2 regions of the Streptomyces sp. NPDC046866 genome follow, and region 2 is predicted to be linked to the other one. Evidence: riboswitches for the same ligand, from Rfam matches in the RefSeq annotation. Region 2 holds a riboswitch; the other holds the start of a gene.
What was found. A riboswitch is a leader RNA that binds a small molecule or an ion and turns the genes downstream of it on or off. The one in region 2 is predicted to bind S-adenosylmethionine.

Region 1 (4,000 bases), on a different contig from region 2:
CGGCATCATCAAGCGCCTGCCGCACGGTGAGTTCGTCGAGGTCCACGAGCCGCTGTCGCAGGACAAGCTGCACACGCTGACCGCGCACGAGCAGTACAAGCCGCTCGAACTCGGCCCGACGGTCGACGAGAACGGCGTCGAGCGCAAGGTCGGCCGCATGGAGAAGCTCCGCGTGAAGCTCAGCAAGGGCCTCTACGCGGAGAACAACCAGATTCCGAAGCCCACGGTGGAGGAGTACAAGGAGATCCAGAGCGGCCACGGCCACCACTGATCCCGTAGGGGACTGATTCCGGTCAGTTCCTGGTGTCGCCACGGCGAGAGCCCCGTCCAGGGTCTGGACGGGGCTCTTTGCCGTGTTCGGGGCTGGATAGGCTGAACCCTCCAGGACTTTTCCATTCGACGGTGGACCCTCAGGAGCGGACCATGAACGTTGTGACCCCGGCAGGCGGCGACAGCGTGGCGGCCCCCACCTGGCCGGGCGTCCTCGACGCCCTGCTCGGCGGCCGGGACCTGCGCGCCGACGACACCGCCTGGGCCATGGACCGGATCATGCGGGGCGCGGCCACCGACGCGCAGATCGCCGGCTTCGCGGTGGCCCTGCGCGCCAAGGGGGAGACGGTCGAGGAGATCAACGGCATGGTGCGCGCCATGTACGCCCACGCCAACCTGATCGAGGTGCCGGGCCGGACCGTGGACATCGTCGGCACCGGCGGCGACGGCGCGAAGACGGTGAACATCTCGACGATGTCCTCCATCGTGGTCGCCGGCACGGGTGCCAAGGTGGTCAAGCACGGCAACCGGGCGGCCTCGTCGGCGAGCGGGGCCTCCGACGTGCTGGAGAAGCTCGGCGTCAACCTCGACCTCGCCCCGGCTCGGGTGGTGCAGGTCGCCGAGGAGGCGGGCATCACCTTCTGCTTCGCGGTGAAGTTCCACCCGGCGCTGCGGCACGTGGCCGCCGCCCGCCGGGAGCTGGGCATCCGGACCACCTTCAACTTCCTGGGCCCGCTGACGAACCCGGCGCGGGTGCGGGCGCAGGCCACCGGCGTCGCCGACGCCCGGGTGGCGCCCATCGTGGCGGGCGTGCTGGCGGAGCGCGGCTCCTCGGCGCTGGTCTTCCGCGGCGACGACGGCCTGGACGAGCTGACCACGACGGCCACCTCCCGGGTGTGGTGGGTGCGGGACGGCCGGGTGCAGGAGCAGCCCTTCGACCCGCGCGACGTGGGCATCGACCTGGTCGACGTCTCCGAGCTGCGCGGCGCGGACGCCTCGTACAACGCGGACGTCGCCCGACGGCTGCTGGCGGGCGAGACGGGTCCGGTGCGCGACGCGGTCCTGCTGAACGCGGCGGCTGCCCTGGTGGCCCTCGACCCCGGTTCCGGCTCCCTGGAGGAGCAGATCCGCGAGGGCATCGCGCGCGGGGCGGAGGCCATCGACTCCGGGGCCGCCCGGGCCGCACTGGAGCGGTGGGTGGCGGCCAGCAACCTCTGAGCGGTCGCACCGGCGGCGCGGGCGGCGCCCCGAGCTGACGGATCCCTGCCGTCGATTTCCGGCCACGCCCCGGTCCCAGCATGCGGACCGGGGCCTTGTGCGTGCGGGATCTTGTGGCAGGATGCTGAGCAGGTCACGAGTGACAGCGTTTTGGCCCCGGCTTGCTGTCCGGCAACCCTCCTTCCGTGGCGGGGTGCCCCGGGTGATGACCAGGCCGCGGGCAGCAAGGCCCGCGGCAAGCGCGGATCCCTCGACACCAGGGGTCCTGGTCTCTCGAGGAGCGTTTTTCCGTGAGCAAGCGAATGCGATAGGGCGAGTCCGCCCCTTCTTCACCCCTCGGAACCAGGGTCCCCTTCGCGTACCCGCCCCCTCCGAGACCTTTCCCCGTACCCCGGACGACGGCCGGCCCGCAGCGCCGCCGCGCCCGCGCACGGGTGACCTCCGAAGCCATTGCGCCCTGCCTGCCGGGAGATTCCGCCATGTCCGCGTCCCTGAACGCCACCGCCACCGCCACCGCCGCCCCCGCGACCGCCGCCTGCGACCCCGCCTGCGCCGAGCCGCTCGCCGTCCTCGGCCGGGACGTCACCGTCCCCCTCGTCACCGGCGGGGAGGTCACCTACGCGGCCCTGGACTACGCCGCGAGCGCCCCGGCCCTGCAGCGCGTGTGGGACGACGTGGCCGCGTACGCCCCGTACTACGGCAGCGTGCACCGCGGCGCCGGCTACCTCTCGCAGCTGTCCACCGACCTGTTCGAGCAGAGCCGGGCCGCGGTCGCCGCGTTCCTGGACTGCCGCCCGGCCGACCAGGTGGTCTTCACCCGGTCCACCACGGATTCCCTGAACCTGCTGGCGGCCGCCCTGCCGGCCGGCTGCCGGGTCTTCGTCTTCGAGACCGAGCACCACGCCTCGCTGCTGCCCTGGGACCACGCGCAGGTCACGTACCTCGACGCGCCCCGCACCCCGGGCGAGGCCGTGGCCACCCTGGAGCGGGCCCTCGCCGACCGACACCCCTACGGCCCCGCGCTGGTGTGCGTGACCGGCGCCTCCAACGTCACCGGCGAACTGTGGCCGGTGAAGGAGCTCGCCGCGGCCGCGCACGCCCACGGCGCGCGGATCGTCCTCGACGCCGCCCAGCTGGCCCCGCACCACCCCGTCTCCGTGCAGGAGCTGGACGTGGACTGGGTGGCCTTCTCCGGGCACAAGCTGTACGCGCCCTTCGGCTCGGGCGTGCTGGCCGGCCGGGCCGACTGGCTCCAGCAGGCTCAGCCCTACCTGGCGGGCGGCGGGGCCTCGCGCAAGGTGGCCCGGCGTGAGGACGGCGGTGTCGAGGTCGAGTGGCACACCACGGCCGCGCGCCACGAGGCCGGCTCCCCGAACGTCATCGGCGTCTACGCGATCGCCTCGGCCTGCCGGGCCCTGGCAGAGGCCGGCTTCGACGCCCTCGTCGCCCGCGAGCGCCGGCTGATCGCGAAGGTGCGGGCCGGCCTCGCGGACGTCCCGCAGGTGCGGATCCTGTCCCTCTTCGGGGACGACGCCCCGCGCGTCGGCGTCCTCTCCTTCGTGGTGGACGGCTGGAACAGCTCCCACTTCGCCGCCGCCCTGTCCGCCGAGTACGGGATCGGGGTGCGCGACGGCCTGTTCTGCGCCCACCCGCTGGTCCGCACCCTGCTCGGCGGCGCCGCGCAGGAGCCGGGCGAGTGCGGCGCCCCGGATGCGGCTCCCGGGGAGCTCCACCGGACTTCGTCCGGGGCGGCCCCCACCCTGAACGCCATCCGCGTCAGCTTCGGCGCCGGCACCCCCGACGAGCACGTGGACCGCTTCGTTCGCGCCGTCAAGGAGCTCGTCACCGAGGGGGCGAAGTGGCAGTACCGCACCGAGGAGGGCCGCTGCGTCCCGGCCGTGTGACACCCTGCCCGCCATGCCCTTGACGACCTACTGGGACCCGGTCCCGACCGTCCGCGCCGCCGCCGGCCGGCCCCTGCCGCCCTGGGACGCTCCGGTACAGGACTGGAGCGCCCCGGTGCCGGGCCGCTGGGACAGGCGCAGCTGGCGGGACGTCCCCGGGCCGTTCTACGGGGCGGACAGCGACACCTGCTGGACCGGCCGGGCCCACGCGCCCGCGCACGTCCTCTACGGCGACGACCACGGTCAGGAGTTCGTCTACCGCCAGCCCCGCTCCGTCGGCGAGACGCACGACCTCATCCGGGCCGCCGAGGCCGATCCGTTCGCCGGCTACGGCGCCGACGGCGACCTGTACTGGACCCCGGAGCTGGTCCGGGACTGGTGGCGCGAGCGCGGGCGGGTGCGCGAGTGGGCCGTGGGCGCGGCCCGGGCCTGGTCGGCGTCGGCGAGCCCGTACGAGCGGGAGGCCGCCCTCGGGGCGCGCGAGTACGTGGCACACATCGACACGGGGCTCGGCGACTGCCTGCGCGGCTATGTGTTCTGGCTGGCCGAGGGCCGTCCTGCCGGGCCGGCGGAGGCGCTGCCCCGGCTGTGAGCCGGGGGGCGGTGCG
Region 2 (4,000 bases):
GCGGCTTCGCGCCATCACGGACCGGCGGGGCGCACGCCCGGCGTCCGCGGCGCGACCCGGCGCGCTCGTGACGCCCCGTCCGCGACACCTCGCCGCCGTGCCGCGCGGGCACGACGAAGGGCCCGCACCCCTCCTCCGGGATGCGGGCCCTTCGTGTATGCGTCGGTGGTCGACCGCGCCGGGCTTAGACGGCGAGCTTGACCATGTCCGCCTGCGGACCCTTCTGGCCCTGCGAGATCTCGAACTCGACCCGCTGACCCTCTTCAAGGGTGCGGTACCCGTCCATCTGGATGGCGCTGTAGTGGACGAACACATCCGCACCACCGTCGACCGCGATGAAGCCGTAGCCCTTCTCCGCGTTGAACCACTTGACGGTGCCCTGAGCCATGCCTAACTCCCCTATTACTGGCCCTTGCGCAGGACCGCACTTCGCGGTCCCGGGTCAGAACTTGCGCCGGAACGCCTCGACCGCGGCTGAATGTATCTGCACCGGTGCTGTCTGCAACAGGTCAATCCGACGAGAATTCTGGTCACACGGAAATCGCAAAATGAGATGAAAATTTGGCATTTACCCGGGCAACTCGGACCCGGCATATCACGCCAAAGCCCCATACCGCGCGCGCACATTGACTCAATGTCAACCCTCACGCGACCCGTTCATATGCGGCGGGCAAGAACAGCGGAGGGGACTTCCCCAACTCTACCGCGCCCAACCAAGCAGAATTGCCCCCTCCGCTTAATGCCGGAGGGGGCAATTCTGGGGTGCGCACTTCAGGCGCCGACCTCAGCAGCCGCCCGCGACCGCCGGGATGATCGAGACGCCCGCACCGTCCGGCGTCGCCGCCTCCAGGCCGCCTTCGAAGCGCACGTCGTCGTCGTTGACGTAGACGTTCACGAAGCGGCGCAGCTTGCCCTGGTCGTCCAGGACGCGGGCGGCGATGCCCGGGTGGTTCGCCTCCAGCGAGGCGATGACCTCGGCCAGCGTGGCGCCCTCGGCGGGCACCTCGGCCCGGCCGCCGGTGTAGGTGCGCAGGATGGTGGGGATGCGGACGTTGACGCTCATGGCGCTACTGCCTTTCCGGAAGTGCGGGGAGGGTGGTCAGGCCAGGCCGGCGGCGCGGAACGCGTCCAGGCTCGGGCGGATGGTGGCGGTCTGGCCGCTGTCGGCGGCCACCGCCTCCAGGGTCTTCAGGCCGTCGCCGGTGTTGAGGACCACGGTGGTCAGCGACGGGTCGAGGCGGCCGTCCTCGATGAGCTTCTTCGTCACGCCGACGGTCACGCCGCCCGCGGTCTCGGCGAAGATGCCCTCGGTCCGGGCGAGGATCTTGATGGCCTCGACGACCTGCTCGTCGGTCACGTCCTCGACGTAGCCGCCGGTGCGCCGGGCGATGTCCAGCACGTACGGGCCGTCGGCCGGGTTGCCGATCGCGAGGGACTTGGCGATGGTGTTCGGCTTCTGCGGGCGGACCACGTCGTGGCCGGCCTTGAAGGCCGTGGACACCGGGGAGCAGCCCTCGGCCTGGGCGCCGAAGATCTTGTACGGCTTGTCCTCGACCAGACCCAGCTTGATCAGCTCCTGGAGCCCCTTGTCGATCTTCGTGAGCTGGGAGCCGGAGGCGATCGGGATGACGATCTGGTCGGGCAGCTGCCAGCCGAGCTGCTCGCAGATCTCGTACGCCAGCGTCTTGGATCCCTCGCCGTAGTAGGGGCGCAGGTTCACGTTGACGAAGCCCCAGCCCTCGCCCAGCGGGTCGCCGATGAGCTCGGAGCAGAAGCGGTTCACGTCGTCGTAGTTGCCCTCGATGCCGACCAGGTCGCCGCCGTACACGCCGGCCATGACGACCTTGCCCTGCTCCAGGTCGTGCGGGATGAACACGCAGGAGCGGAATCCGGCCCGGGCGGCCGCGGCGCCGACGGCGCCGGCCAGGTTGCCGGTGGAGGAGCAGGACAGGGTGGTGAAGCCGAAGGCGCGGGCGGCCTCGACGGCGATCGCGACGACGCGGTCCTTGAAGGAGTGCGTCGGGTTGCCGGAGTCGTCCTTGACGTACAGCTTGCCGGTGACGCCGAGCTCCTTGGCGAGGTTCTCGGCGTCGACGAGCTTGGTGAAGCCGGGGTTCAGGCTCGGCTTGGCGGCCACGTCCGCGGGGACCGGCAGCAGCGGGGCGTAGCGCCAGATGTTGTTCGGGCCGGCCTCGATCGCGGCGCGCAGGGCCTCGACGTCCGCGGCGGAGCCGGTGGCGGGCAGCTCGTACGCGACCTCCAGCGGGCCGAAGCACTCGACGCAGGCGAAGACGGGGCCGAGCTCGAAACGGGTACCGCACTCCCGACAGGACAGGGCCGAGGCGGGTCCGAGATCGACGGCCGGCGCAGCAGCGGAGGTTCCGGCGGCAGGGGTGGCAACGGTCTGTGCAGCCATGATGGCGAGGCCCTTTCTCCTCATCTTCCCCATGGCGCATTTCGCCATGAGACGGAATTGGCACCTTCCCTAGCCGGGGACCTCGCTGCTGCTGCACGCAGTCGCGGGAAACCGACTGGAGGGTTGCCGGGGCTTCAACGGGCCGTGTCCCTCTGCCCCTCTGGATGAGCGGTATGGCGCCGGGCCGCGCGCTGTGCGGCGCGCCCGGGCATTTGTCGGCGGGACCCCCGGCATGCGGCGGTCCTTCGCGTTGTTCAAGACTGTAACCGAAGGCTCGGACGGTTGAGACAGCTGTCCGAAGCGCGAGATGGATCACTTTTCGGCCAAAACGGCCGGGGGACGGGCCGAAGGAAGCAGGAGTGCCGAAGGTGCTGGAAGAGGTGGAGCGCTGGCTGGCGGACCGCTCCTGGTCCGTGGCCGACCGGCCGCTCGACCGGCTGCTCGCCGTGAAGCGGGCGACGGGGACGACGGTCAGCGTCGTGCTGCCCGCGCTCGACGAGGAGGCCACCGTCGGCGCCATCGTCGAGGTCATCCGGCGCGATCTGATCGACGGGCGCGCCGCGCCGCTCGTGGACGAGCTGGTCGTGGTGGACTCCGGCTCCACCGACCGGACCGCCGAGGTCGCCGCCGCGGCCGGCGCCCGCGTGGTGCACCGCGACGAGATCCTGCCGCGGATCCCGGCGGTTCCCGGCAAGGGCGAGGTGCTGTGGCGCTCGCTGCTGGCCACCACCGGCGACATCGTCTGCTTCGTCGACGCCGACCTGCGGGACTTCTCCTCCGCCTTCGTCACCGGGATCGTCGGCCCGCTGCTGACCGAGCCGGACGTGCAGTTCGTCAAGGCCATGTACGACCGCCCGCTCGGGGACGCCCCCGGCCAGGGCGGCCGGGTCACCGAGCTCGTCGCGCGCCCGCTGCTCAACCTGCACTGGCCGCAGCTGGCCGGGTTCGTGCAGCCGCTGGGCGGGGAGTACGCGGTCCGCCGCTCCCTGCTGGAGCGCCTGCCCTTCCCCGTCGGCTACGGCGTGGAGCTCGGCCTGCTGGTCGACGCGCTGCACGCGGTGGGGCTCGACGCGCTCGCGCAGGTGGACGTCGGCGTACGGCTCCACCGCCATCAGGACGGGCAGGCGCTGGGCCGGATGGCCGCCGCGATCTACCGCACGGCGCAACAGCGGCTCTCCCGCGGCCACTCCCCCGGCCACCGCTGGGGGTACCCCCCGGTGCGGCCGGCGCTGACGCAGTTCGAGCGCGGGCCGGACGGGTTCGTACCGCGCACGCACGCCGTGGACACCGAGGAGCGGCCGCCCATGCTGGAGGTCAAGGAGTACACGGGCCGACGGGTCGCCTGACGCGGTCCCACGCCCGCTCACGGCTCGCGCACGGCCCCGTACGGGTCCCGTAAGGGGAGGGAACGGACGTTTGAGCGGGGGCGGGCCGGGCTAGGTTCGCCGCATGGCTTCCGAGGCTTCCCAGACGTCCCACGCCCTGCACACCTCCCAGGTACTCGTCGCAGCCAACCGCGGCCCGCTGTCGTACGCCCACGGCCCCGACGGCGCCCTGACCGCCCGGCGCGGCGGCGGCGGGCTG

Region 1: another riboswitch for S-adenosylmethionine. It lies ahead of AB0953_RS20805 (aminotransferase class V-fold PLP-dependent enzyme); the one in region 2 lies ahead of thrC (threonine synthase).

The regions. Positions count from the first base shown of each region.
Region 1 is NZ_JBEYXN010000014.1:31,766-35,765, forward strand. It holds gene AB0953_RS20795 (cytochrome bc complex cytochrome b subunit) at 1-271, shown strand, start outside; gene trpD (anthranilate phosphoribosyltransferase) at 424-1,488, shown strand; SAM riboswitch class IV at 1,620-1,736, shown strand; gene AB0953_RS20805 (aminotransferase class V-fold PLP-dependent enzyme) at 1,968-3,392, shown strand; gene AB0953_RS20810 (ferredoxin) at 3,406-3,984, shown strand.
Region 2 is NZ_JBEYXN010000003.1:100,833-104,832, reverse strand. It holds gene AB0953_RS06435 (cold-shock protein) at 185-388, opposite strand; gene AB0953_RS06430 (MoaD/ThiS family protein) at 785-1,063, opposite strand; gene thrC (threonine synthase) at 1,100-2,416, opposite strand; SAM riboswitch class I at 2,434-2,587, opposite strand; gene AB0953_RS06420 (glucosyl-3-phosphoglycerate synthase) at 2,785-3,762, shown strand; gene AB0953_RS06415 (trehalose-6-phosphate synthase) at 3,866-4,000, shown strand, end outside.